Regions from separate parts of the Lysobacter sp. A286 genome, predicted to be linked through region 2. Evidence: predicted binding sites of a transcription regulator. Region 2 holds the regulator's gene; the other holds the start of a gene.
The links. Region 2 encodes FliA, which starts transcription of late flagellar genes. Its sites were predicted from a motif close to TAAAGTTTNNCNNNCNNNGGCCGATAA; they were not measured.

Region 1 (14,575 bases), 110 kb from region 2:
GCCGATGGCTGCCCAGCCACAACTCACCGCCCGGATCGGCGAGCACGCTGAACACCGCATTGGGATACTCGAACATGGCCGACCACGCCGGCTGCTTCCAGCTGCCATCGCCGGAAAGCCGGAACGCGCCGCTACCGGCACCAACCCACAGGCCGCTGCCAACTGGCGTCACCGAGAAAATCATTGGCGCCTGATCGGCACCGGGAAGCGCGACCCGCTCGAAATCGGTTCCCGTCCAGCGCGCGAGCCCCTTGGTCGTGCCCACCCACAACCGGTCCATCGCGTCCACTGCCAACGACAGTACGATGCCTGACGGCAAGCTGCGCTGGTCGCCCTCGTCGTGCTGGTAGCGGGTGATCGTGCCGTCTGCAGCGAGGCGATGCAGCCCACCACCAAAACCGCCAAACCACAGCGCATCGTGGTGACTGGTAATCGCCCAGATGTCATCACTGCCCATCCGTGGGTGAGTGGTTGTGCGGTAATGATGGAAGCCGGCGTGACCGGGCTCCAGGACGCTCAGTCCACTGCCTTCCGGCGCGACCCAGATGCGCCCCTGCGGATCAACATGGACCGCCGTGAGATAGTTCACCGGCAACGATTTCAGCTCACCCGGGACGTGCCGCCAGACCCGCATTCCGACCCCGTCGTAGCGCGCCAACCCGTCGGTGGTGGCCAGCCACAGATAGCCATCGGCATCCAGCGCCAGGCTGTTGATATTGCTGGAAGGCAGTCCGTCGGCAACGTCGACATGACGCAAGTTGGGCGTTTCCGGGACTGAGGCCGTCGCTGACATGTTGGCCAGCAGCACGGATAGCGCCAACACCATCACCGCGATCGTTGCGCGCATTGATCCTTCCTTGGTGGTCATTGCGTTCCAGCCTTCCCCTCGGGCCGGCCCAGAGTGGTTGATTGCACACCGGCAGGCAAGTGGGCGGGGATCAACGAGCATTACTGCACTGGATCGGCGTAGGCGCCATCGTCGGCAAAGCCGGTCGGTACCGCCTAGAATCCAATGGATGCCGACTCCCTCCACGCCGTTGCCCTGTTCCGCGTCGAAGCTCGCTCGCTGCCGCGGGGCCGTGTTGCTGGCCGTGCTCGCCTTGCCCTGCGCGGCAGCTGGTGCCACCGAGGCCGATGCGTGGTCGCTGGATCCGGTGCATACCCGGGTGATGTTCGCCGTTTCCCACGCAGGATTTTCCAAGGCATTGGGGACGGTATCGGGCAGCGAGGGGGTGTTGTTGTTCGACCCTGACGACTGGAGCAGCGCGCAGCTGCAGGTAACTGTACCGCTGGCGCAGCTGGAGCTTGGCGACGCCGACTGGAACGAGGCGGTGCTGGCCTCAGGACTGCTCGATGCCGGGACTTACCCAAGCGCGCATTTCCGCTCAACCACGGTCACCGGTCATGACGCCGCACACGCCCGGGTTTGTGGTGAGCTGACGTTGCGCGAGGTGACCCGGCCGCTGTGCCTGGACGTCGTGCTCAATGCCATCAAGCGCCACCCGATGCCTCCGTTCCGGCGCACCGTGGGCTTCTCCGCGACCGCCACCCTGAGCCGTAGCGACTTCGGCATCGACGCATGGCCGTCGATGATCGGCGATGAAGTAGGTTTGCGAATCGAAGCCGAAGCGGTCCACGCGCGCCGCTCGGCAGCCGCCGAACTGTTGCAACCACCACCGACAGCAACCGTCCCCGAGACACCGATGCCCCTACTGCCCACCATCCCCCCGGTCACCGAGCTGGGCGAGCCGACCCGGACCCACGTCGAGTTGCAACCATGAGCCTCAAGAATCCCGTGGACCGCTGGGGCGCCGTCAGCCAATGGCTGCACTGGGTCATCGTGGCCTTGTTGCTGTGCCTGGCGGTGATCGGCCTTTCATTGGACAGCCTGCCCAAATCCCCGAAGTATTTCTGGGTCTACGACCTGCACAAATCCACCGGCCTGACCGTACTCGCCCTGACCGTGCTGCGGCTGGCCTGGCGCGTGTACGCGGGAGCCCCGGACCGGCTCCCGGGCCTGCCAACCTGGCAATCGCGCATTGCCTCGGTCACCCACGGCCTGCTGTATGCGTTGATCTTCGCGATGCCGCTGTCGGGCTGGTTATACGACTCCGCCAGTGGCTTGCGTCCGTTGCACTGGTACACCCTGTTCGAAGTGCCCAAGCTCACCGGCCCCAACCCGGCGCTGCGCGAGTTGGCTCACGGCGCCCACGAATGGCTGTTCTGGGTATTGGTGGCGTTGGTCGCCGTGCACGCGGGCGCGGCCTTCTATCATCATTTTTTCGAAGGCGATGCGACCCTGCGACGCATGCTGCCCAAACCGCGCACTACCGACCGGGAGTCCCCTGATGACACTTGATTACCGCTATCGACAACGACCGGGCCACCTGCTTGCCAACCGCAGGTTCGGCGTCGGTGTGATCAGCTTCGGCTTGCTCGCCGCCGCGCTGGCGCTGGTCAGTGCACCGGTGCTGGCCGCCAACTACGTGCAGGCACCCGGCTCGACCCTGACCTTCGCGTCAGGATTCGAGGGCGAGATTTTCAGCGGTCACTTCCAGCAATTCACCACTACGCTGCGCTTCGACCCACAGCAACTGGAAGACGCCGAGCTGGACGTGGTGATTCCACTGGCCAGCGCGACCACCGCCAACCCCGAGCGCGACGAGACCTTGCAGGGCAGCCAGTTCTTCAACGCCGCGGCATTCCCGCAGGCCCGTTACCACGCCAGTCAGTTCCGTCACCTGGGTGGCAACCGTTATGCCGCCGATGGCGAACTGACCCTGCGTCAGGTTACGCACCCGGTCACGCTGGAGTTCACCTGGACCGATGGTGCCAACCCGGTATTGACGGGCAAGGCGGGCATCCAGCGCCTGGCGTTTGGTGTTGGCGGCGGCGATTGGGCCGACGTTTCGATGATTCCCAACGCCGTCGCCGTAAGCACCCGCGTCAACCTGCAGCCCGCGCCCTGAGCCAAACTCAGCGCAGGAACCCCGCCAGCCGAGCCTCATCAAACGGCCAGTCCAGCTCCAGGCATCGCGCCTCGTCGCGCAACACCGGTACGCGCGCGCCATAGCGAACTTCCAGTGCCTCGTCGCCGTCGATGAACACGCTCTCGAAATCCGGCGTACCCGCGCCGGCCAGCACCGCCAACGCCAGATCGCACAGGTGGCAATCGTCGCGCTGGAACAAGGTGAGCACTGGGATCAAGGCATGAACCACTGCAGTGGAGGGCAAGAGGCGGGTGACGCTGCGGGCTATGATAGGCCGTACCACGCGCCCCGCCCATTCCACTGGATACGCCATGTCCGTCAGCTGTTTCGACCTGTTCAAGATCGGCATCGGGCCGAGCTCCTCCCATACCGTGGGGCCGATGCGAGCGGCCGCCCGCTTCATCGAGCGCTGGATCGTCGACAACGGCGATCTTGAGCGCACCGCGCGCGTGCGGGCCGAGGTGTTCGGCTCGCTGGCGATGACCGGCCGTGGCCACGGCACCGACAAGGCACTGATGATGGGGCTGGAAGGCCATTGGCCGAACCAGATCGACCCGGACATCATTCCCGGCACGCTGGAACGCATCCGCAGCGAGAAGCGCCTGCGCCTGTCCGGCCGTCACGAGATCGGCTTCGACGAGAAGCACGACCTGATCATGAACAAGCGGCAGAAGTTGCCGTTCCACACCAACGGCATGCGCTTCACCGCCTTTGATGCGGACGGCGAGGTCATCGCCACACGCGATTACTACTCGGTCGGGGGCGGTTTCGTGGTCAACCAGGACGAGGCGGCCGAGGATCGTATCGTCGCCGATACCAGCGCCGTGCCCTACCCGTTTTCCTCCGGCGATGAGCTGCTGGCGCGGGCAGAAGAAACCGGCCTGACCATCGCCCAGATGATGTACGCCAACGAGCAGGTCTGGCGCACTCCGGCCGAGATCGACGCCGGGCTGGACGAGTTGTGGGCGGCGATGCAGTCCTGCGTCGAGCGCGGCATCCGCTCACCCGGCACCCTGCCTGGCGGCCTGCGCGTGGGTCGCCGCGCACCGCGACTGCATGCCGACCTGACCGAGCGTCCGCCTTCCGACCACGACGATCCGCTGACCATGCTCGACTGGGTCAACCTGTTCGCACTGGCGGTCAACGAGGAAAACGCCGCCGGCGGCCGCGTGGTCACCGCGCCGACCAATGGCGCAGCCGGCATCATCCCGGCAGTGCTGCATTACTACGACCGCTTCATTCCCGGCGCCAACATCGAAGGCGTACGCACCTTCCTGCTGACCGCCGCCGCGGTGGGCATCCTGTACAAGGAAAACGCCAGCATCTCCGGTGCCGAAGTCGGCTGCCAGGGCGAGGTCGGCGTGGCTTGCTCGATGGCTGCCGCCGGTTTGACCGCGGCGCTGGGCGGCAGCCCGAGCCGGATCGAGAACGCTGCCGAGATCGGCATGGAGCACAACCTCGGCCTGACCTGCGACCCGATTGGCGGACTGGTGCAGATTCCCTGCATCGAGCGCAACGCGATGGGCTCGGTGAAGGCGATCAATGCCTCGCGCCTGGCGATGCGCGGCGACGGCCAGCACAAGGTCAGCCTGGACAAGGTCATCAAGACCATGCGCGACACCGGCCGCGACATGCAGGACAAGTACAAGGAGACCTCGCGTGGAGGGCTCGCGGTGAACGTCATCGAGTGTTGAGGCACGCCTCCCGCCATCGGCCCGTCATTTACGGGTCGGAAAGCAAGAGCAACTGCTCAGCAAGGTGTTGATCGCGCAATCCGAAGGGCGTCATCAAGCAAGCCCGCGGCGGTGACGTGGGCACCTGCTCCGGGGCCCTGGATCACCAGCGGCTGCTCGCGATAGCGATCCGACCAGATGGCGAGCTTGTTGTCGGTTCCTGCACCTGCGACAAGCGGGTGGTCTTGCGGCAGGGATTCCAAGCCGACACGGGCCTTGCCCCGGCTTTTGCCGAAACTGTCCAGGCGCGCGATGAAGCGCAAGGCCTCGCCGCGCTTGCGGGCCGCCGCAAAACCGTCGCGCAATGGCTCATCCAGCGCCGGCAATGCCGCATCGACACCCGCGCGGGCCACACCCTCCAGCGCTTCGGGCACCAGCGATGCAACCTCGACTTCGCGGGCCTCCAACTCAACCCCGGCCGCGCGGGCAAGGATCAGGATCTTGCGCCGCACGTCTTCTCCCGACAGATCCTCGCGCGGGTCGGGCTCGGTGTAACCGGCATCACGTGCCTGGCGGACGAAACCCGAGAACGGGCGCAACCCGTCGTAGTGGTTGAACAGCCATGCCAACGATCCCGACAACACCCCGGCAATGGCATGGATACGGTCGCCGCCGGCCTGCAGTTCGCGGATCGTGCGCAGCAATGGCAGGCCGGCACCAACCGTCGCGCTGTCGCCATACTGCGCGCCGCCGTGCTCGGCCGCGTGGCGGATCTCGCGCCAACGGGTCAACGACGTGCCCTGCCCCAGCTTGCACGCGGTGACGACATGGATGCCTTGTGCGAGCCAGGTCGCATGGTGCCCGGCCACTTCGTCGCTGGCCGTCGCATCGATGACGATGCGATTTCCGCTCCCATGCAGCGCCCGTGGCAACCGATCCAGATCCACCGATCCGCGATCGGCGGCAGTCATCGCGCTTACGTTGCTTACGCCAGAACCACTGGCAAAGCACGTCCGCGCATCAGACGGACACAAACTCTCACCCTGCAGGGCAATGCGCGAATTGCCAGCGTGCGCCAGCGCCAATGCATCGCCAAATCGCGTACCCGTCCAGTCTGCCATCCGGGCCAACACCGCCTGGCCGACATTGCCGGTACCCAGCAATGCGACCCGCGCGATCGGCAAGCGGCTATAGCCAGCCGCAAGGGCGCTACTGGCCGCGTGCGCGATGCCGGCACGCTCGGCGATCAGGGCATTCATTTCGCCACGCGCGCGACACCGCGGGCCACGGCGTCCACACGATCCAGCGCGGCAGCGATATCGGCAACCAGATCATCGACATGCTCGATGCCGACCGACAACCGCAGCAGCCCGTCACCGATGCCCGCTTTCGTCCGCGCTTCGGCCGACATGGCCGCATGGGTCATCGTCGCCGCGTGCGCAACCAGGCTTTCCACGCCGCCCAATGACTCGGCCAGAGTGAAGTACTCCAGCCCATCCAGGAACGCGCGTACGGCTACTTCTGCCTCCAGTTCGCCGTGCTCCAGCTCGACACTCAGCATCGCGCCGAATCCGCTTTGCTGGCGCGCGGCGACGGCATGACCCGGATGGCTCTCCAGCCCCGGGTAATGCACCATGCGCACGGCTGGATGCGCATCCAGCAACTCGACCAGTGCAAGGGTGTTTTCCTGATGCACGCGCAGGCGCGCATCCAGCGTTCGCAGGCCGCGCAAAGTCAGGAAGCTGTCGAACGGCGAACCGGTGATACCCAGACAATTGGCCCACCACGCCAGCGTCTGGTGCACCTCGGCGTCTTTGGCGATCACCGCCCCGCCCACCACGTCGCTGTGGCCGTTGATGTACTTGGTGGTCGAATGCACCACCACGTCGGCGCCAAACGAGATGGGCTGCTGCAACGCGGGTGACAGGAAGGTGTTGTCGACCACCACCCGCGCGCCAGCCGCATGCGAGGCCTCGATCACGAAGCGCAGGTCGGTGATGCGCAGTAACGGGTTGGATGGCGTTTCGATCCATACCAATGTCGGGCTTTGCGCCAATGCCTCGCTGAGCGCGCGCGGATCGGTCAGGTCGACCGTGATCAACTCGAACGCACCCTTGGTTGCCAGCGCATCGAACAAGCGCCAGCTGCCGCCATAGGCATCGTGCGGTACCACCAGCCGGTCGCCGGGCTTGAGCAATGCGTTCAGCACCAGGGTGATCGCGGCCATGCCGGTCGCGGTGATCACACCGCCTGCGCCACCCTCCAGCTCGGCCAGTGCCTCGCCGAGCAGGTCGCGGGTCGGATTGCCGCTGCGGGTGTAGTCGTAGCTGCGCTTGTCGTTGAAGCCAGCAAAACTGAAGTTGGACGACAGCACCAGCGGTGGCGTCACCGCACCAAACGCGGGGTCACGGTCGATGCCGGCACGCACCGCGGTGGTGGAACGATGACCGCGACTGCGGTCCAGCGAATGCAGGCTCATGCCGATGCCCGCGCATCGGCTTCGACGGATGCCCGCGCATCGGCTTCGACGGATGCCTGGGCATCGGCGACATCCAGCAATGCCTCGCGCAGGATGCGGTCGATCGCTTCGGGTTCCTTGAGGAAGGCATCGTGGCCGTACAGCGACCGCAATACCTGCAGGCGGGTCTCGCCGCGCAGGCGCTCGACCAGCTCATAGGCGTCAGCCACCGGCACCAGCCGGTCCTCGGCCACCGCGACCACGGTCACCGGCACCCGTACCGTTTCAGGTGACAGCGCCTGCAGGTCGATCGACTCGGACAAGCGCACGAACGCGGTCGCGGCGGTGCGGCTGGCGTAGTGGTTTCCGCAGTGCTCCAGATAGTCCTCGGCTGCCACGCGCACCTGGCCATTGACCACCTTGGCGGCGCCGAAACGGCCGTCGAACTCCTCCGGCGTGCGGTAACTCAGGATCGCCAACTGGCGCGCCAGGGCCAGCCCGTGGGTGTCGTCGCATTGCAGTGCACCCAGCGTGACCGCACGTCGCTGCAACGCGCGCCACGCGCTGGCATAGGGGTGGGAACGATGGCAGCCGCTGATCGCCACCAACCGGTGCAGCCGGTCCGGGTACAAGGCGGCGAACTGCAGGCCGACCATGGCACCGTAGGAGCAGCCGATGAAGGCGGCCAGCCGCTCCACGCCCAAGCCATCCAGTAGCGCCGCAACCGCATCGGCCTGGTCGGCCGGGTCGATCGGTGCGTCCAGCGCACCGTCGCTGCCAACCCAGTCGAGGGACAAAATGGCGTGATGCCCGGGATCCAGCGCACGGTCTGGCCCGCACTGCGCGTCCCACCAGCCGGCGTCGCCGAAGGCCGCACTGGCCGCGACGTGGCGGTCGGCGGAAATGCCGCCGGCCACCAGCACCACCGGCAACCCGGGCTCGCCGATCCACTCATAGCGCACCACCAGCGCGCGCCGGCCGGCATGGCGCAAATCAAGCTCGACTCGGATCTCGCCACGTCGGGCATTACCAACCGCCGCGGTGTCAGGTGCGACGGTCAAGAAGGACGGAGTCTTCCCGTGGGCGGCATCGTCGTCGCAGTCGGAAAGAGACGGGGTGGCAAACGGGACAAGTTGCAGGCTCATGGCGGCTTCCGGAGTGGCGGGAGCCATCGAGCAGGATGGCCGGCACACCCCGAGGGCGAGCCAGACAACCATCTTTCGGTGACCGGCCAGAGGACCGGGTACCGCAGGAATTGGCACCTTCGCGCCGCTTGCGCTGCGCTAGGTTGCCCCGGCTTCAAAGGGCCTGTCCCTCTGCCGGTCTCGATGGATGCGAAAGAGTCTGCCAGCGTATTTTCAAAGTGTCAATCGCTTTATCCGGATCAAGCGATTGATAAAATTCTCCGGTCACGGAAATCTCGGAGCTGCCGACAAGCACTACACTGCCGCACCATCGCCACCCGCCCGACGAAGATACCGCCGCATGATCTGTCGCCTGCTTGCCATCGCCTGCATCGCGCTCCTGCTCAGCGCATGCGCCACGGCCTCCCTCCCGGCAACCGGGCTTCACACCGTCGCAGAGCGCTACGTCTCCGCGCCGTATGCGAAAGCCGAGCTGGACTCGCTGGCGACCTGGCGCGCACACGACGGCAAGACCTGGTTGATCGCCAGCGCCAAGTCGACCCACGAGCTGATGGTGTTCGATGTCGACAGCGGCGCCTTATTACGCACCATCGGCGGCAAGGGCAAGAACCCTGGACAATTCAACCGGCCCAACGGCGTCGCCGTGCATGGCGACCGCCTGTTTGTCGTGGAACGCGACAACCACCGGCTGCAGGTGTTCGACCTGCCCGGGCTGCAGCCCGTCGCAGACTTCGGCGAGGACGTGCTGCGCAGTCCCTACGGCCTTTGGATCAACGACACTGCACCGGGCGAACTGGATATCTACGTCACCGACAGTTTCATGTACGGCGAGCATTACGACATCGTGCCGCCGCTGCCCGAGCTCGACCAGCGCGTACGCCGCTTCCGCGCGCAGACCGATGCAGTCGGTGAATTGCAGATCAATTACCTCGGGTCGTTCGGTGAAACCCAGGGGACCGGGGCACTGCAGGTGGTCGAGTCGATTGCCGGCGACGCCGCCCACGACCGCCTGCTGATTGCCGACGAGCATCACTCCGGCAACCAAAGTCGCCGCATGTCCACCTTGCGCGAGTACACCCTCGACGGCCGCTACACCGGCGTCAGCCTGCCGTCGGGCACGTTTGCGGCCGACGCCGAGGGCATTGCCTTGTGGCCGTGCCGCAATGGCGCCGGTTACTGGGTTGCGGTCGACCAACACGATCCATTGACGAGCTTCCACGTGTTCGAACGCAACAGCCTGCGTCCGGTGGGCAGCTTCCAGGGCCAGGTGACCTCCGGTACCGACGGCATTGCCTTGCACCCCGCCAGCACGCCGGCATTTCCTGATGGCGTGCTGGCCGCCGTGCACGACGACCGGGCGATAGCCGCATTCGACCTTGCGGACATCGCCAGCACCCTCGGCCTTTCCGCGGATTGCACGGGCACCCGATGAAGCGCTCCCGGCGACTGGTACCGGGCTTGGCGATCGCGTTGATGAGCATCGTGCCGCTCGCCCTCGCCGGCACCCTGTACCGCTGGACCGATGCCAACGGTGTCAACCATTACGGCGACCGCCAGCTCCGGGACACTCCTCCCCAAATGCAGAGCGGCAGGATTCCGGCCTTCGTCGAGCCCACGGCGATCGCCCGGCTGCGGATCGAGGCACGTGGCAGCGAGTACTACGTCTGGGCCGACAACCAGCTGAGCGGTCCGATCGAGGTGATGCTGCATTACCGGCACCACCGCAACACCACCAGCGATCCCGCACTACCGGCGCGAGCGACGGTTCCCACCGGCGGCAGCACCGTAGTGTCGGTACTGCGAGCAACAGATCCTGGCCAGCGGGTGGATTTCGACCTGCGCATGGACAGCCTGCCGGGCAACCCGAGCGCGGCGCCTGGCGATACCACCTACCTGCTGCCGGTGGCGCGCGACACCGCGGAAATCGACCAGGGGTATGGCGGAACCTTCAGCCACGACGACCCGGAAAATCGCTATGCGGTCGACTTCGCGGTACCGGTCGGGACACCGGTACTGGCGGCACGTGGCGGCGTGGTGATGCAACTGGAAGAGGGATTCGAACGCACCAGCCTGGACCGGAATGCCTACGCCGACCGCGCCAATTTCATCCGGCTGCTGCACGACGACGGCGCGATGAGCCTGTACGCCCACCTGCAGGTCGATGGCGTGCTGGTCCACGCCGGCCAACGCGTCACCGCCGGCCAGCAAATCGGCCTGTCGGGAAACACCGGCTTCACCACCGGCCCACACCTGCACTTCGCCGTGCAGGTGAACCGGGGCATGCGGCTGGTCTCGCTGCCGTTTCGCATGCAAGGCGTGGATATCCCACCGCCACGTTGAGGGTCTCCAACGCGACGATCGGTCGACACCAGCGGCTTCAGGCGGCTTCGGCGTTCTGCCCGATCTGCTCCGCCATCAGCCGCCATTGCGGAAGCTTGTCAATCACGCCAACCGAGTGCAGGTAGCCTTCGTCCACCTGGGTATTGCGTACCAGCGCGGAAGCCACATGGACCGCTCCGGTGACCCAGAAGCCGGTCGAGCGCATGCGGCGCGGCCTGGATTGATGCGCCACGGCCTCCACGATGGGCATCGGCAACCCCCACAGGCCGAGCAGGTACGCACCCGCCTCGGCGTAGCCGGGGCTCGCAATACGGATGTCCATATCGACATCCGGCTCAGACTCCAGGTCCGGGGCCACCTCGCCACCAATCCCGGGCAACAACAGGCCAACCTCGGCAAGCAGTCCGGCGGTTGCCGCCAACTCGGCGCTGGGCCCGGCCAGAAGCTTCCTGGCCAACTGCGACGTTGCCAGCGCGCGCCACTGCATGGCCTCCCGGTCAACCCCGCTGGTTTCCTGGTCGGACTCGCCGGATCCGCCAAGGGCCTCACTGACCAGAACCAGTTGCCCCAACATGCCCAGTCCCAGGCGGGTCACCGCGGAACGGATATCCGTAATCTCCCTGCCGGCCGAGAAGAATGCCGAATTGCACAGCCGAAGCACCTTCGCCGCAAGCGCCGGGTCCTGCGAAAGCACATAGGCGATCTCCGCCATGCTGACATCCGGATCGCGCATCAGCTGCACCAGCTCGATATACATCCGCGGCGCCGGCGGCAACGACTCGACCTGGCCGACACTCCGCTTGAGCTCTTCGTTGTCCAGCAACAGCCGCAGATCGATGAAACCCTCGACCGCGTCGATCAGCTCGCCGCCGTCCAGTGGCTTGTGCAGCACCCGGTGTGCGCCATCAAGGGCGTGTACGGCCTCGCCGCCCTGCCCGCGCTCCAGCAGCAGGATCCGCACCGCATCGGGGTACTTGGCACGCAGCTCGGTCAGCACCTCGGAACCATGCAGGCCCAGGTCAGTGACCAGTACGTCGACGGGTCGGTCCAGGGTAATGACGGCGGCAGCGTCGGCGGCGTACTCGACCTGCCAATCCAGTCCGAAATCGGAGAGCGCCAACTTCAGCTCATCGGCCTGTCCTGCATCCTCACCGGCAATAACTATGAACACTGATAATTCTCCATAGACGTGGCGAACGAAACGCCCGCCCAACCGGTGTAGCGGCCAGTGTCTTCCAGACTTTAGGCAAGTCCGGAACCCGGTCACATTCGCCAGCCCTATAGTTGCGCCCTTCCCCGCTCTGCTGGCGTGCCCGTGCGCGCCGCGGCTCGCGGCATCAGATGCTCAATGCCGCCCGACGCTGCTGGCGGAAGACGTTGACCATCAGGGTGATCATCAGCAGCAGTACCGCCACGACAAAGATGCTCATGCCGAGGTAGTCACCACGCAGGCCCTGCTCGAAGTTGGCGGGCAACTGGCCGCCGTTGGGAATGAACTCCACCGCTGCCATGCCGGTGTAATGCATGCCGCAGACGGCCAGACCCATCACCAGCGCACTGCCCACCATCTGCCAGCGGCCGCGCAAGTTGAAGGCCAGCCACAGCGCCGCGATCGACGCGACGATGGCAATGGCTACCGAGAGCGCGACCAGCCCGGTGTTGTACTCCATCGTGGCCGGCATCAGCATCGCCATCATGCCCAGGTAGTGCATCCCCGCCACTCCCAGCCCCATGCAGACGCCGCCACTGACCAGCTTGGGCCAACTGAAGGCTCCGCTGCCCGCCAAACCAAAGCCGAGCGAACAGGCAACCAGCGCAATAAGCGCCGACAGGACCGTCATTGGAATGTCGTAGGCGACCTCCATGCCGACGTCGCATGCCAGCATGCCGAGAAAATGCATGGTCCAGATCGCACCGACACCCACGGCCGTGCCCGCAGCCAGCACGGCCCTCCAGCGCTGTCCTGCGCGCGCCACGGGAATGGCTATGGCCAACTGCAAGGCCGTGAATGAGCCCAGCACGGCAACTACGTACGAGAGTGCGACTAGAAAAAAACTGTAATCCTGATGTGCGGCATGCATGCCCAACCCCCTTTGGTCAGTGTCGGAACGACGGAGTACTCGCCGGAAGCGCCGGCTGGATCGCAACGGCGGAAACCGTCAGTGAGATATTTCGAACGTGCAGGCGTCCGCACCCGTGCTGCGGCAAAAAGTCTCGCGCACGTAAACCCTTTCCCCCTGCACGGATTCGCTCAGCAATCCTTCCAGGTAGCCGCAGAAGAAGCGGCAGCCGCCCGACTCCACCCCGGGCTTCGCCAGCGGATGATCGGACAACCGCAGTTGTTCGCCCTGCAACTCGACCGGGGCCAATGCACGCAACGCCGGCAATCCGATGCGCTTGACTGCGTCGTGAAGCTGCAATTTCGCACCAAGGGAAAAATCACGCTTGTATACCCATGCACCAGTGCGACGGCCCGCCAGGTGCAACGAGGCGTGACGCGCGTCCGGCGCCAGCGACCGCTCAAGACTGAGCAGCCAGGGGAAAATTCTAGGGTAGTCCTTTGCGATTTGCGGCAGCGCCGCCTCCACCTTCTGCGAATCTGTCTCTGTCGCCTCCATGGATGTCGGTGCGGGCGCAGAGGCAGGCGGTGCAGACACGGCCGATGCAGCCAGAGGTGACGCTGCCGACCCCAGCATCGACGAGGCAACGCTGGCCGGAGAACCGTCGTACAGCGCCGCTTCGAAGCTGCGCACCCGCGCATGCGTGGCGAGGGCCTCCTCCAGCACCATCTGTCGCTCGGCCGGGCCACGTATCAGCAAGGTCAGGCAGGCCTCTCCCGCACTGCCCCTGGTCAGTCGTTGACGCTGAACGGTAAAGCCGTTGCTGTGTACTACCCGGCCAAGCTCAACCAGTAACCCTTCCCGATGATCGGATACGACCTGAACTTCCAACTGGATCATGCCCCCTCCCCTGAGTGCAGATACGGTCCGATAAGTGGTCGTATTCGGAAACTTCCTTTACACCACCACGATTCCCGTTTCAGTAAAGCCGATGCCCATGTATTGCGCAAGCACTGCCCTGCACTCGCCGAAAACACTCGCTGGCTGCACGGTATCGCCGTCGCATGACGACGACTTGCCACCACCCCCTATAATTGCGTCCTTCCCCGCTCTGCTGGCGTGCCCGTGCACGCCGTCCCCATGTCCGATGTCTCCCAGCAGGCGCTGCGCCGCCGCACCTTCGCCATCATTTCCCACCCCGATGCCGGCAAGACCACGCTGACCGAGAAGCTGTTGCTGTTCGGCGGCGCGATCCAGATGGCCGGCTCGGTCAAGGGCCGCAAGGCCGCCCGCCATGCCACCTCCGACTGGATGAAGCTGGAGCAGGAACGCGGCATCTCGGTGACCTCCTCGGTGATGCAGTTCCCCTACAACGGACACATCGTCAACCTGCTCGACACCCCGGGCCATGCGGACTTCGGCGAGGACACCTATCGGGTGCTGACCGCGGTCGACTCGGCACTGATGGTGATCGACGTGGCCAAGGGCGTGGAAGAACGCACCATCAAGCTGATGGAGGTCTGCCGGCTGCGCGACACGCCGATCATGACCTTCATCAACAAGCTGGACCGCGATGGCAAGGACCCGATCGACCTGCTCGACGAGGTCGAGAGCGTGCTGGGCATCCAGTGCGCGCCGGTCACCTGGCCAATCGGGATGGGCAAGCGGCTCAAGGGCGTGGTCCATCTGGTGACCGGTGAGGTCCACCTGTACGAGCAGGGGCGCAACTTCACCCGCCAGGATTCGACCATCTTTTCCTCCATCGATGACCCCGGGCTGGAAGCGCGGATCGGCGCTGCGGCGCTGGCCGAGGCACGCGGGGAGCTGGAGCTGGTCCAAGGCGCCAGCCATCCGTTCGAGTTGGACAAATACCTCGCCGGCGAACAGACCCCGGTGTTCTTTGGCTCGG
Region 2 (14,575 bases):
CCACCAGGGCGCTGCCGTTTTCGACCTTGTGCACCGAATCGTCGATCAGGGTCTTGATTTCCTTGGCTGCGGCGGCGGAACGCTGGGCCAGCGAGCGCACCTCGGAGGCGACCACCGCAAAGCCGCGGCCCTGCTCGCCGGCGCGCGCGGCTTCCACCGCGGCGTTGAGCGCGAGGATGTTGGTCTGGAACGCGATGCCGTCGATGACGCTGATGATCTCGACGATCTTGCGCGAGGACTCGTTGATGCCGGTCATGGTCTCCACGACCCGGCCGACGACTTCGCCACCGACTTCGGCGACTTCGGCCGCGCCGATCGCGAGCTGGTTGGCCTGGCGGGCGTTGTCCGCGTTCTGGCGCACGGTGGAGGTGAGTTCCTCCATCGAGGAGGCGGTTTCCTCCAGCGAGGCGGCCTGCTGCTCGGTACGGCGCGACAGATCGTCGTTGCCGGCGGCGATTTCGCTGGCGGCGGCGCTGATCGCGTCGCTGCCCTGGCGGATCTGGCCGACGATTTCAGACAGATGTCGCACGGTGTCGTTGGCGTCACTCGCCAAGCGACCAAACTGGCCCGGCATGTTGGTGTCCGCGTGCTGGGTGAGGTCACCCTGGGCCATCGAGGTCAGCAGGTCACCGACCTCGTTGAGGCCGCGGTCGGCGCTGGCCATCAGCTCGTTGAGGCCCAGGATCATGTCGCGGTAAACGAACTCGAACTGCTCGGCGTCGCCACGCTGGCTGAAGTCGCCGGCGACGGCCGCGTCCACCAGCTTCTTGATCTCGGCGGTGACCGACTGGGTGTTGAGCTTGACTGCATCCACCGCCGCGGTGACTTCGGCCTTGGTGCCGGGGTAGCGCTCGATGTCACCCGACAGGTCGCCGTGTGCGTAGGCACCGACCATCTCGATGGTCTTGCGGGTCAGGTCGATGTGCGAGGCGACCAGTGTGTTGATCTCTTCGGCCATCTCGCCGAATGCGCCCGGGAACGCCGCCGCGTCCAGTCGCTCGTCGATGTTGCCGGCCTGGTGGGCCTCATAGACGTCGCGCTGCGCGCCGGCGAACGTGCGCAGGCTGGTGACCGCGCGCTCCAGGCTGCGGGCGATGTCGCGCAGCTCGTCCTGGCTGTCGACGCGGACACTCTGCGGGAATTCGCCGGCGGCGATGGATTCGGTGGCCTGCTGGATCTTGAGCAATGAGTCACGCGTGCTGCGGCTGAACCCCAGGAACAGGTAGCCCGCGATCAGCAGCATCAGCACCACCACCATCCAGGTGAGGTTGGCCGAGGTCGTCATGCGTGAGATCTGGGCGGCGGCGGCGGCATCCAGCGAGTTGATCGATCCGATCATCGCGGCGGCCATCGCCAACTGGGTGGCATGCTCGCGTGCGGCCAGGGTTTCCACTGGCAGCACGGGGGTGTCGGCATCCAGGATGTGGGTGGCGATGGCATCGTTCTGCTTGCCCATCGCCTCCAGCGCGGCCTCGATGGGTTTGCCGGCGGTGGCGACCAGCGATGGCATACGCTGCTCGGCATTGGACAGCTCCAGCTCGATCCGGCTGCGCAGGAAGTCCTGCATGGTGCGCGACACGGCCAGGCCGGTGCGGTCGTCTACCCAGATCGCCCCTTCGCCCAGTACCCGCAATCCGACCACGCCCTGTTGCGAGGTGTATTCGGCCAATGTCGGCAGCCACTCGCTGGCGGCACGGCCCATGTACAGCACGGTGGGTTCCTGGGAATGCGACAAGCCGGTGCGTTCCGCCACCAGGCCCATCAATGAGCGCACCTGCTGGATCGTGGATTCGGTCGCGTCGGCTCCGGCGTCGCCGTTGCTGACGCTGGTCCATCCTTCTTGTGCCTGCTTGAAGGCAGTGCGCACCTCCGCATCCTTCAAGGACTGGCCCGCCCAACGTGCGGCGGCCTGCAGTTCGGTGGCCGCAGTCGAAGCGGCGCCAGCAATCTGCTGCGCGGGCACGTCCTGCTTGGCCGAGACCCGGGTGCTCATCTGTCGATGGGATTGCATGGCCAGCATCGAGCTCTGCAGGTGCGACAGCCCTTCAACCGCCGTGCGTTGCTGCTTCACCGCCTTGATGTCGGCGTTGGTGCGTACCACCAGGATGCCGGCCAGCAGGCCGCAGGTCAGCATGAATGCGGCACCGATGACCAATGCCTTGTGGCCGAAGCGCAAGCGCGCCATGAGCTGCATGGCTGGGGCCAGGGCGCGATCCAGCAAGGAGGGGGTGTGGCGATTGGACATCGGAGACCTCGGGGAGTGAATCGTTTTGATCGACCCCCGGGACAACGGCTGGCTGAACGAAAACTTTAGCGATCACTGGCAAATCCGCGTGGAGCTAAAGAAACCTCCGTGCTGGCCGATGTGTGGAAGTACAGCGGGAGCATGTGTTCCCGTCCCCACACGATCCAATACGTTCCCACACTCAGGAGTCTCCCCCATGCCCCGTTACCAGGTCCTTGTCACTGCCGCGCTGGCACTGGCGTTCGCCCTCCCGGCCCAAGCCGCTCTCAGCCCGATCAAGCGTGTGGAGCCGACCTATCCCGCCGAGGCGGCTCGCAACCGTACTGAAGGGTTTGTCGAAGTGGAGTTCACCGTGGGTGCCGACGGCAGCGTGGAGAGCGTCTCGGTCGTCAACGCGCGTCCGTCGCGCACGTTCGAGTCGGCCGCGGTGAGCGCGGTGAAGCAGTGGACGTTCGAACCGGGTGGTGGTCGTGGCAAGGTGCGCCTGGACTTCACCCTCTGAAGGCCATCGCCTTATGCCCGTGCGCTTCGGCGCCCGCACAAAAAACGCGCCGAATCCGGCGCGTTTTTATTTTGTGGGATCCTGCAGTGAAACCGGCAGCTGACCGAAGATTGGCTACTGCAGTGCTGCAGCCTCGGCCACCAGGCCCATCTCGGTGCTGGTCATCAGGCGCTCGATATCCAGCAGGATCAGCATGCGCTCGTCGAGCGTGCCGATGCCGGTCAGGAACTGGCGGTCGATGGTCACGCCCAATTCGGGAACCGGGCGGATCTGGTCGCCGCCCAGGCGGATGACGTCCGAGACACTGTCCACCACGATACCGACGATGCGATCGGAGACATTGAGCACGATCATCACCGTCACCGCGGTGTAGTCGGCATTGGCGAGGCGGAACTTCAGGCGCATGTCGATCACCGGCACGATCGTGCCGCGCAGGTTGACCACGCCCTTGATGTAGTCGGGCGCGTCGGGCAGGCGGGTCACGGCGTCGTAGCCGCGGATCTCCTGCACCTTGAGGATGTCCACCCCGTACTCTTCCTCGCCCAGGGCGAAGGTGAGGAACTCGCTGTTGTCGGTGTCGGCATCCAGCCCCGGTTGGGTGTACGTGGCGCGCGGGGCAAGCAGGGTGCGGTTGGGCGTGGAGTCGGTCATGGGGTGTGTCCTTGGTGCAATCCGCGGCGGCGGCAATGAATGGGGCGGGTAGGGTCAGGCGGCGACGGGCAACGGAGTGCCGGTCCCGATGCCGGCGGCGTCGATGATCAGCGCGACGCGACCGTCGCCGAGGATGGTCGCGCCGGAGATGCCCGGGATCCGGCGGTAGTTGGCTTCCAGGTTCTTCACCACCACCTGCTGCTGGCCGAGCAGTTCGTCCACTTCCAGTGCCAGGCGGCGGCCCCCGCTTTCCACGACCACCGCGATCGGTGAGGCGGCCGCATCGGCCGGTGGCAGCCGGTATTGCTGGCGCAGGTTGACCAGCGGTAGGTAGTCGTCGCGCACATGCAGCACACGGGTGTCGCCGGCGATCGTGCGCACCTCGTGCGGTTGCGGCTGCAACGACTCGACCACCATGTTGAGCGGCAGGATGAACACCTCGTCGCCGACCGCGACCGACATGCCGTCCAGGATCGCGAGCGTCAGTGGCAGCCGGATCGACACGGTGGTGCCGACGAGCTTTTCGCTGCGGATCTCAACCTGGCCGCCCAGTGCCAGGATGTTGCTCTTGACCACGTCCATGCCGACGCCGCGCCCGGACAGGTCCGACAACGCATCGGCGGTGGAGAATCCGGGGTGGAACACCAGGTCCCAGACCTGTGCATCGGTCGGGTTTTCCGGCAGCGGCAGGTTGCGTTCGGCCGCCTTGCGCACGATGCGGTCGCGGTCCATGCCGCGGCCGTCGTCGCTGACCTCGATTAGGATGTGGCCACCCTGGTGGGCAGCGTTCATGGTTATGGTGCCGGTCTCGTCCTTGTTCGCGGCGCGGCGCTCGTCGGCGGACTCCAGACCGTGATCGATCGCGTTGCGCATCAGGTGCACCAGCGGGTCGACGATCTTCTCGATCATGCCCTTGTCCAGCTCGGTGGCCTCGCCGAAGGTGCGCAGGCGGACCTTCTTGTCGAGCCGGGAGGCCAGGTCGCGGACCATGCGAGGGAAGCGGCTGAAGGCAAATTCCACCGGCAGCATGCGCACGCTCATCACCGCTTCCTGCAGGTCGCGGGTGTTGCGGTCGAGCTGGCCGAGCCCGGTCAGCAGGGTTTCGTTGGCCACCGGGTCCAGGTTTTCGGAACGCTGGTGCAGCATCGCCTGGGTGATGACCAGTTCGCCGACCAGGTTGATCAACGCATCGACCTTCGCCACGGCGACGCGAATGGAGGTGTCGGCGTCCGCATTGGCGGCGCGGGCGGTACCCGGCGTGCGGGAGGCGGCAGTGGATTCGTCGTCGGACGGCACGGCGGCAAGGGCGGGTGCCGGCATCCGCAGCGACGACGTCGCGGCGACGGCCTCGATCGACAGCTCGCACTGGTCTTCGACCCACGCGAACGCTTCGTCGATGGCGGCGCGCGGCACGTTGCCCGGCAGCATCAGGTCCCAGGCCAGGTGCGCCTCGAACGGGTCGAGTACGTCGAACGCCGGCAGGCGGTCATCCAGGCAGGTCGCGGTCAACTCGCCGTGGCTGCCCAGCTCGCGCAGGATCCGCAGCGGGTCGTTGCCGGTCATGAACAACGAGGTTTCCGGGCGGAATCCGATGCGCCAGTGTTCGGGGTCGCCCATGTCGCCGGCCTTTCCCACCGCGGCAATGGCCGGCGCAGCGCCCGCCTCGCTTGCCAGCAGTCGGTCCAGTCCGGAGCGCGCGCGACTCATGGCCTGCTGGTCGACCTGTCCGCCGTGTTCGGCCACCGCGAGCAATCCTCGCAGTACATCCACCGCGTCCAGCAATGCATCGATGGCGACGTGGTCGAGATAGCGGTGGCCAGAGCGGGTGTCATCCAGCAACGTTTCCAGCAGGTGGGTCAGGTCGGTGACGTCACCGAAGCCGAACGTGGCCGCACCCCCTTTGATCGAGTGCGCGGCGCGGAAGATGACGTTGATGGTGTCACCGTCGGCGACGCCGGGCTCCAGATCCGGTTCCATCTGGGTTTCCAGGCGCAACAAACCCGCTTCCATGGCTTGCAGCCCTTCACGGCTTTCCTCAAAGAACGCGGCGTGGAATTGGGTGATGTCCATGGTGTCAGGCGAGAACCTTGCGAACCGTGGCGAGCAACTGCTCGGGATCGAACGGTTTGACCAGCCAGCCGGTGGCGCCGGCGGCGCGGCCTTCCTGCTTCTTGTCGCCACCCGACTCGGTGGTCAGCATCAACAGCGGGGTGAACTTGTAGCCGGGCAACTGGCGCAGCTGGCGGATCAATTCGATCCCATCCATGCGCGGCATGTTGACGTCGGTCACCACGGCGTCGAAGTGGGTGGTCCTGGCGATATCCAGTGCAGCCTGTCCGTCTTCCGCCTCGTGCACGGTGTAGCCGCCCGACGACAGGGCAAAGGCGACCATCTGCCGCATGGAAGTGGAATCATCGACGATCAGCAGCTTGGCGCTCATGCGGGATCTCCATTGTTTTCAAGGTCGCCAGCCGTTCCAACCGGTGCGCCGAGCCCCAGCACGCCGGTAAGCGCGAGCACGTTCGCCGCGTCCATCAGGGCAGGCGAGGCCAGGGTGATGGTGGTGCCGTGACCGGCGTTCGCGCGGTCGCGGATGAAGGCATGCAACAGCTGCAGGCCGGCGGTATGCACCCGCTCTACCCGGTCGCCAGTCAATGCCAGCATGCCGGCACGGTTGAGGAGCGGCGCGAGCGTCGCCCGTAACGCTTCGACGTGCTCGATACCCAAGTCGGGTTGTAACGATATTTCATTCATGGAATGGGCGGCCGTTGCAGTAAATGGCTGCAGTCAATGGCGTTAACGGCGCAGTGCGCGGGAACTTGAAGATTCATTCAAACAATGCGTTGGCATCCAGCAGAACCGTTGGGGCGCGGCCGACCCGGGCGACACCGAGTACCCCGCCAGGGTCGTTGCCCGGTAGCGGCGGCTCGATATGCTCGCGCGCCAGCGTCACCACGTCCTCCACCGCCGAGACCAGCACGCCGATCAGCTCGTCGTCGCGCTCGACCACGATGATGCGGACGTTCTCGTCGGTGGTGACTTCGCCGGTACCCAGCCAGCGGGCGAGATCGAAGACCGGCACGATGCGTCCACGCAGGTTCATGACGCCCAACATCGCGCGGGAGGTGCCGCGCATGGCCGTGATGGTGGCCATGCGCACCACTTCCTGCACCCGCAGCAGTTCAAACGCGTAGTGGTCGCTGCCCAGGGTCGCGCGCAGCCAGCGATGCCCGGCCGTGGTCGCCCGCAATGGCGGCGCTACCGTGTCCGGTTGATGAGCCGGTGCTGGCGCCGGGCGGGCCGGAAGTCGTGCCGACTCCACTTCTGGCGCGGGGGCAAGTTGGAGGACGGGCACTGGTGCAGGCACGAGCCTGGTGGCCGCCTGGAGCGGTGCCAGCAGCTCGTCCAGGTAGCTGTCCACCATCTGTGAGCTCATGCGGCCTCCTGTTGCTGCGGTATTGCATCCAGCAACCAGTTCAGTGCCGAGCGGTACGCTTGCGCACCGCGGCCGCTGGGTGGCGTGGCCGCCGTCAACGCCATGGCATCGCGCAGACGGGTATCCATTGGCACCGCCTTCGGCCAGACCAGCGCCTCGTAGCTGTCATGCAGTTGTTCCAGGATGCGTACCCCGGCGCGGGTACGCCGGTCATACAAAGTGGGCAGGATGTGCCGTGGCAACGGGCGTCGACGCGACCGCTGGACCATGTCCGCGGTGCGCAGCATGTCGGTCAGTCCGTGAAGCGCCAGCGGGTCGGTCTGCGTGGGCACCACCAACCGGTCGGCGGCGGCCAGTGCGTTGACCATCAGCAGCCCAAGCGTCGGTGGGCAGTCGAGCAGGACATGGTCATAGCCACCACGCGTGGCATGCAGCGCGCGCGCCAATGACAGGCCCAGGCCGGGCTGGGTGGCTCCACGGCGTTCCAGGGTCGCCAGTGCAGGCTGTGCCGCCACCAGCTGCAAGCCGTCGATCGGGGTACTACGGGCAAGGGTGGACAGCTCCACGCTCCGGCTGGAGAAAATGTCGTGGGTTCCCGGCGGCGTCGGGTCCGATGGCACCCCGAAAGCACGTGTCAGTGACGCATGCGGGTCCAGGTCGATCAGCAGTACCCGGTTGCCCTTTTCGGCAAGTCCACGTGCCAGGCACAGCGACGTGGTGGTCTTGCCCACCCCGCCTTTTTGATTGGCAATGGCCCAGGTCTGCATGTCAGCCGGCTCCGGAGTTCGGGTTGGGGCGCGCGACCGTCGCCATCGTGGAATCAGGTGTTGCGCCGGCGGCTACTGCCGGCGGCAAGGGGGCTGTGATGGCATCCGGCCCCTGCGGCGAGGCCAGGATGACCAGCAGCACGCGACGGTTGGCGTTACGGCCCTCGCCCGTGGTGTTGTCGGCTATTGGCTGGTATTGGCCGTAGCCAACCATGGCCAGTCGTGTCGCCTCCACCCCGGCATCGATCATCTCGTGCACCACGCTGCCGGCGCGCGCGGCCGACAATTCCCAGTTGGAAGGGAAGCGCGCGGTGGCGATCGGCACGTCGTCGGTGTATCCCTCCACCCGCACCGCGTTGGGTTCATCGCGCAAGACGTGGGCCAGCTTGCGGATGGTTTCCACCGCCAGCGGACTGGGTGTGGCGATGCCACTGGCGAACAGGATGTCACTCTGGATCTCCACCTCCAGGAACATCGGCCCGCGCCGCACGGTGACCAACTTTTCGCGCACCAGTTCCGACAGGGCGTCCTGGATACGCTGGCCGAGCAAGTGCAGGTCAGTCTGACGCCGGTTTTCGACCTCGATCGTTGCCGCTGCGGCGGCCGCGGCCTGCCGGCTGCGCGACTGCTGGCCGAAGGTTGGCATGTCCAGCACTTGCAGCATCCGCGGCGAGTTGATCGGGGTCGCGGCGGCCGGGCCGGCCTTGGAGGCAGCGGTCTGGATCGACGGACGGTCGAAGGAGGAGCCGCGCAACTGGGTCTCGCCAAGCTGGATCGGGCTGATGGTTCGCGGTGCGCCGCCGAAGGCGGAGGACAAGGAGTCCGCCAGTACCCGGTACTTGCCTTCATTAAGCGAGGAGATCGCGTACATCACCACGAAAAATGCCAACAGCAGCGTCAACAAGTCGGCGTACGGGATTGCCCATGCCTCGTGGTTCTGATGTTCCTCATGCTGGTGTCGGCGTGCCATCTCAGTGTACGAAGCCGTTCAGCCGGATCTCGATGTTGCGCGGATTCTCGCCCTGAGCGATGGCGATCAGGCCTTCGATGATCATCTCGCGTTCTTCGGTCTGCTGGTTGATCAGGCCCTTGAGCTTGCTGGCGGCCGGCAGCAACGCCAGGTTGGCGGTGCCGATGCCATAGATGGTGGCAGTGAACGCGGCCGCGATGCCGGCCCCCAGCTTGCTGGGATCGGCCAGGTTCTTCATCACCGCGATCAGGCCCATTACCGCACCGATGATTCCCAGGGTGGGTGCGTAGACGCCCATGCCCTCGAACACCTTTGCCGCCGCCAGGTCACGGCTGGACTGTCCGTACAGCTCGATCTCCAGCATCTGCCGGATCGTCTCGGGCTCCAGTCCGTCAACGACCATTTGCAGGCCCTTGCGGACGAACAGGTCCTCTTGCGCGGCGATCTCGGGTTCAAGCCCGAGCAGGCCCTGGCGGCGCGCGACCGTGCTCCATTCGACGATCCGGCTGATCATTGCGGGGCGGTCATGTGCTGGCGGCAGGAACACCCAGCGCACGATCTTCATCGCGCGCATGAAGGTGTCCATCGGTGTCTGCAACAGGATCGCGGCCAGGGTGCCGACGATCACCACCACGAATGCTGCCGGCGACCACAGTCCCGACAGGCCCGCGCCCTTGAGCAGGCTGCCGCCGACGAGGGCGAACAACGCAAGTACGGTGCCGATGACGCTGAGTCTGTCCATACTGTCCGTTAACGGTGCTGGCCGGGATTACTTGAGTCGCGACGTGCCACGCACGCCGGTTCGATACAGCGCGTCCACGTCCAGGATCAGTGCCATCCGGCCGTCGCCAATCAGGCTGGCGCCGGCATAGCCCGATAACCCGCGCAAGGTGCGCGGCAAGGCCTTGATCACTACTTCCTCGCGACCGCGCACGCGGTCTACCGACAGGCAGAATCGCTGCTCGCCGGCTTGCAACACGACCACGGTGCTGCCCGCGGTCGCCTCGGGTTCGATACCCAGCCAGCCGCGCAGGCTCAACAGCGGCACCGGTTGTTCGCGCAGGTCGAGCACCTCCTGGCCATCGATCGACATGGGCGCCCCGGGCAGCTGCGCAAGCACCTCCATTACCCGGACCAGGGGCAAGGCATAGACGTCGTTGTCGACCTCGACCAGCAAGGTCGGAAGAATCGCCAGGGTCAGCGGCACCTGGATTACGAAGCGCGAGCCGTGCCCCGGTTCCGACTGGATCTGGACCCGGCCGGACAACTCGTGGATGCGTGATTGCACCACGTCCATGCCTACCCCGCGCCCGGACAGGTCACTGACCTCGGCGCGGGTGGAGAAGCCCGGCAGGAAAAGCAGTTGCAGGCACTCGTCCGGCGACAGCCTGGTTGCGGCGTCGGCATCGACCAGGCTCTTGCGCACGGCAATGTCGCGGATCCGGTCCGGGTCGATTCCGGCGCCGTCATCGCGGACCTCGATGACCACGTGGTCGCCTTCCTGCTGTGCGGACAAGCGTACGTGGCCTTGCTCGGGCTTGCCTGAGTTGCGGCGCGCCTCGGGTGACTCGATGCCATGGTCGATCGCATTGCGCACCAGGTGCACCAGCGGATCGGCCAGCGCCTCGACCAGATTGCGGTCCAGCTCGGTCTCCGCGCCAACGACTTCCAACTCGACATTCTTCTGCAGTTGTCGCGCGACATCGCGGGCGAGCTTGGGAAAGCGGGCGAACACGCGGCCGACCGGCTGCATTCGCGCCATCATCACCGCTGACTGCAGGCGCGAGGTCGCGCCGTCCAGCGCGCCGACCGCGCGATCGAGTTCCTCGTCATGCAGTCGCGGACGCAAGGTCTTCAGGCGGTTGCGCGCCAGTACCAGCTCCCCGACCAGGTTGACCATGGTGTCGAGGCGGCGCACGTCGACACGCACCGTCGGCTCGTCCTGGTGTGCCGGGGCGGCAGGCTTGCGCGGCTTTGGCAGGCTGGGCGCCGCCGGTTGAGCTGGTGGTGGCGCGGGCACGGCTGCAGGGATGGCCGCAGGCGGCTCCGGCGTCGCTGCAGGCGACACCACGCCGGGTGTGCCGCCGCTGCCGTGCAGGCTGTCGAGCAATGCCTCGAAGTCGAGCTCATCCAAGTCGTCGCCGCCGGGGGCGGCTGGCGATTTGATGTCGTGGTTTGCCGGAATTCCGATTATGGCCGCATCGACCCGCAGGCTGTCGATCAATGCTTGGGGTGCGGGCGTCATCGGCTCGCCAGCGGAGACGCAATCGAGCATGTCGACCAGCAGGTCCAGGGCCTGCTGGGAGCCGTCGAAGGCAGCGGCATCCAGCACCGCATCGCCGGTACGTGCCAGGTTCAGTCGATCTTCCACCGCGTGGCAGATCGTCACCATGGCCGGGAAATCCAGGAACCCGGCGCCACCCTTGATGGTGTGGAAACCGCGGAACACCGAGTTCAGGCATTCACGATCGGCGGGCGCGTGCTCCAGTGCGACCATCTGCTCGCCAAGCTGATCGAGGATCTCGCGCGCCTCGACCAGAAAGTCGGCGCAGATGTCGGACGCGGTGTCCATGCCGCTATAGCCCCAGGGACGACAGCAGTGTGTTGGCGTCGTCCTGGCTGACCGGCTCCGGATCCAGGCCGGCGATCGCGGGGCCGTGGCCACGGTTGGAAGCTTGCGGGGCAATGCCGGACTCCTCCTGGCCGACCACCTCACCCAGCCCGACGTGCACGGCGCGTACCAGCGAGACCACGCGCAGGATGATTTGCCCGGTAAGGTCCTGGTAGCCCTGGGCGGCGGTCAGCTCCGACAGTCGCGAGCGGATGCCGAGCATGGCATCGCGTTGCGTATCGTCCAGCGGCGTGGGCAGCTGGCGCAGGAGCGCGCTGCACTCATCGACCAGGTCCAGTGACCGCATGCTGGCGCGTTCGGTCAGGGTGACCACATGCTCCAGCCGAGCGCAGGCGTCGGGCAGCGAGGTCGCGCTGGGTTGCTCGTGACCATCCTCGCCGAACGCCTGCTCCAGTTCGCGTGCAAGTCGCGACAGCCCCTGCACGAATGGTTGGGTACGCCATTGGATCAACTCATCGACGTTCTCTCGCCAGCCGTCATGGTCGTCGTTTTCCAATGCCCACAGCGCGGCGTGCAGGCGTTGGGTGATGACCTGCCGGTCGTCGCTGTTCACGCGCCCGCCCCGAGGCGCTCGAATACCTTGCCCAGCTTGTCGCCTAACGTCGCGGCGGTAAACGGCTTGATGACGTAGCCGTTCACGCCGGCTTGCGCGGCTTCGATGATCTGCTCGCGCTTGGCTTCGGCGGTGACCATCAGCACCGGCACCTTGGCCAATGCGGGATCCTTGCGGATCGCCTTCAGCAGGTCGATGCCGGGCATGCCGGGCATGTTCCAGTCGGTGATCACCAGGTCGAAGCTCGCCTTGTTCAGCTCCACCAGGGCGGTGGTGCCGTCGTCGGCTTCGGCCGTGTTGGTGAAGCCAAGGTCGTTGAGCAGGTTCTTGACGATGCGACGCATCGTGGAGAAGTCGTCGACGATGAGGATGCGGATGTTCTTGTCCATGGGTCTGGAGGCACTCGGGAAGCGGTTGAAAATGATGATTCGATTGCGACGATGGTTCAGTCACTCGGGTCCATGGCGGTGTCGCGCCACTCGCCCAGTCGCGCGCGTAGCCGCAGCATCGACTGGCCGTGGATCTGGCACACGCGTGACTCGCTGATCGACAGCACGGCGCCGATCTCGCGCATGTTCAGCTCTTGCTCGTAGTACAACGACAGCACCAGCTGTTCGCGCTCGGGCAACTCGCCAATGGCGCCGCCGAGTGAGTCCCGGAACTCGCCATAATCGAACGCGCGTGCAGGGTTGGCATCGCCAGGGGCGGACACGCGCGGTTCGCCGTCGTGCTCGTCGGTGTGCGCGTCAAGGCTGATCAACTGGCCGCGTGAGGATTCCTCCAGCATGCGGTAGTACTCATCCAGGCCGATCTCCAACTCACCGGCAACCTCCTGCGCGGTGGCGGCGCGGCCGGTGGCCTGCTCAATCCGGCGGGTCGCGGCGATCACGTCGCGATAGCGGCGATGTACCGAGCGCGGCACCCAGTCGCCACGCCGGATCTCGTCGATCATCGAGCCGCGGATGCGGATCGACGCATACGTCTCGAATGCCGCGCCCTGGTCGTCCTGGAAGTTTCGTGCAGCGTCCAGCAAGCCGAGCATCCCGGCTTGGATCAGGTCGTCGACCTCGACGCTCGACGGCAATCGTGCCGCGAGGTGGTGGGCAATGCGACGGACCAGTTCGCCGTGGCGCTCGACCACTTCGGATGCATCCTGGCGGGGCAGGCTGGCGCGATAGGCAGCGGCGGCATGACTCATGCGATGGCACTCCTGGCAGGTGTGATCAGGCGCTCCATGTAGAACTCGACATGCCCGCGCGGACCTTGCGGGGATTGCCATTGGCCGGCGCGGCGGGCGATGTCACGGAATGCCATCGCCGAAGGACTGGACGGGAACGCCTGGGTTACCGCTTCCTGGCGCTGGATGGCGCGACGCAGCCATTCGTCGCGGGGGATCGCGCCCAGGTAGTTCAGGGTCACGTCGAGAAACTTCGATGCGACTCGCTCCAGCTTGCCGAACAGCTGTCGACCCTCGCCGGGGTTGTGCACCTGGTTGGCCAGCACCTGGATGCGGCTGACCCCGCGGTCGCGATTGAGCACCTTGATAAGCGCATAGGCATCGGTGACCGAAGCCGGCTCGTCGCACACCACGACGATCACGTCCTGTGCGGCCTGGCAGAAGGTCAATACGCTGTCGGCAATGCCGGCGGCGTTGTCGATCACCATGGCGTCGATTGGCAGGTCCAGCTGGCTGAAGGCATGCACCAGACCAACATGCTGTTGCGGCAGCAGCTCAACCATGTGGCGCTTGCCGGAGGCAGCGGGCACGACCCAAAGGCCACCCGGGCCTTCCAGCAGGGTGTCGCGCAGTTCGCAGCGCTCGGCGAATACATCGGCCAGGGTGAACCGCGGCGACAGGCCGAGCATGACGTCGACATTGGCCAGGCCCAGGTCGGTATCCAGCAACAAGGTGCGCTGGCCGGAGTTCTGCAGCGACATCGCCAGGTTGACCGATACGCTGGTCTTGCCCACGCCGCCCTTGCCGCTGGCTACGGCAATGACCCGGACCGGGGCCGCGCGCGCAGACGTTGTCGGCGTGGCGCCAGCAGGCTGCGCCATCATCGCGGGAACGGGTTGGAGGTCAGGCGATGGCATGGTGATCCTCGGTGACAAAGGGGTTATCGGCCGCACGGCGCAGTTTCTCCAGTTGCAGGACCAGGTTGGACGCATCGGCGGCCTCCAGATCCTCTGGAACGCTTTGGCCATGGGCGGTGTAGGTCAGGCTCAGACCGTTGCGGATGGCGACCGACAAGGCCGCGCCAAGGCGTCCGGTCTCATCGGTCTTGGTCAGCACCACGCCTTCGGGACTGGCCATCCGGTAGCGGCGGACCAGTTCACTCATGTCATGCGGGTGTGCGCTGGCGGGCAGTACCAGCAAGCTGCGCAACTGGCGGGTGGCACGCAGCCAGGTGATCTGGCTGAGCAGCGCGCGGTCACGGGCGCCATAACCGGCGGTATCGACCAGCACCAATGGATAGTCCTGCAACTGGGCCAGCGTCTGGGCCAGGGCTTCCGGCCCGTTCGACTCGCATACGGTGATGCCGAGGCGGCGTCCGTGTGCATGCAGTTGTTCGATTGCGCCCACGCGCTCGCTGTCAGTGGTCACCATGGCGACATCGCGGGCGCGGTGGCGGGCGGCAAAGCGGGCGGCCAGCTTTGCCACGGTCGTGGTCTTGCCGGCGCCGGTGGGTCCGATCAGTGCGATCACGCCGCCGTCGTCGATGGGCTCGCTGCGGCTGATGGTCAGCATCCGTGCCAGCTCGGCGAGCATCGGTGCGCGCACCTTGTCCGGGTCCAGCGCCGGGTTGATCTTGGCCGCA

Region 1: a site for FliA is predicted at 11,825-11,851, ahead of ACW7G0_RS09270 (HDOD domain-containing protein). Genes of this name have one in related genera too.

Annotation. Positions count from the first base shown of each region.
Region 1 covers NZ_JBSVRJ010000001.1:1,990,143-2,004,717, forward strand. The annotation lists gene ACW7G0_RS09215 (hybrid sensor histidine kinase/response regulator) at 1-847, opposite strand, end outside; gene ACW7G0_RS09220 (YceI family protein) at 1,017-1,781, shown strand; gene ACW7G0_RS09225 (cytochrome b) at 1,778-2,359, shown strand; gene ACW7G0_RS09230 (YceI family protein) at 2,349-2,969, shown strand; gene ACW7G0_RS09235 (glutaredoxin family protein) at 2,977-3,198, opposite strand; gene ACW7G0_RS09240 (L-serine ammonia-lyase) at 3,302-4,684, shown strand; gene ACW7G0_RS09245 (homoserine dehydrogenase) at 4,741-5,922, opposite strand; gene ACW7G0_RS09250 (O-succinylhomoserine (thiol)-lyase) at 5,919-7,142, opposite strand; partial or broken gene metX (homoserine O-succinyltransferase MetX) at 7,220-8,260, opposite strand; SAM riboswitch class I at 8,332-8,456, opposite strand; gene ACW7G0_RS09260 (6-bladed beta-propeller) at 8,607-9,698, shown strand; gene ACW7G0_RS09265 (peptidoglycan DD-metalloendopeptidase family protein) at 9,695-10,606, shown strand; gene ACW7G0_RS09270 (HDOD domain-containing protein) at 10,644-11,777, opposite strand; gene ACW7G0_RS09275 (MHYT domain-containing protein) at 11,944-12,687, opposite strand; gene ACW7G0_RS09280 (hypothetical protein) at 12,766-13,566, opposite strand; gene ACW7G0_RS09285 (peptide chain release factor 3) at 13,807-14,575, shown strand, end outside.
Region 2 covers NZ_JBSVRJ010000001.1:2,103,078-2,117,652, reverse strand. The annotation lists gene ACW7G0_RS09840 (methyl-accepting chemotaxis protein) at 1-2,245, opposite strand, end outside; gene ACW7G0_RS09835 (energy transducer TonB) at 2,442-2,747, shown strand; gene ACW7G0_RS09830 (chemotaxis protein CheW) at 2,862-3,398, opposite strand; gene ACW7G0_RS09825 (chemotaxis protein CheW) at 3,453-5,468, opposite strand; gene ACW7G0_RS09820 (response regulator) at 5,473-5,838, opposite strand; gene ACW7G0_RS09815 (STAS domain-containing protein) at 5,835-6,152, opposite strand; gene ACW7G0_RS09810 (chemotaxis protein CheW) at 6,226-6,834, opposite strand; gene ACW7G0_RS09805 (ParA family protein) at 6,831-7,601, opposite strand; gene motD (flagellar motor protein MotD) at 7,603-8,571, opposite strand; gene ACW7G0_RS09795 (flagellar motor protein) at 8,573-9,313, opposite strand; gene ACW7G0_RS09790 (chemotaxis protein CheA) at 9,341-11,143, opposite strand; gene ACW7G0_RS09785 (protein phosphatase CheZ) at 11,148-11,756, opposite strand; gene cheY (chemotaxis response regulator CheY) at 11,753-12,145, opposite strand; gene ACW7G0_RS09775 (RNA polymerase sigma factor FliA) at 12,202-12,954, opposite strand; gene ACW7G0_RS09770 (MinD/ParA family protein) at 12,951-13,817, opposite strand; gene flhF (flagellar biosynthesis protein FlhF) at 13,837-14,575, opposite strand, start outside.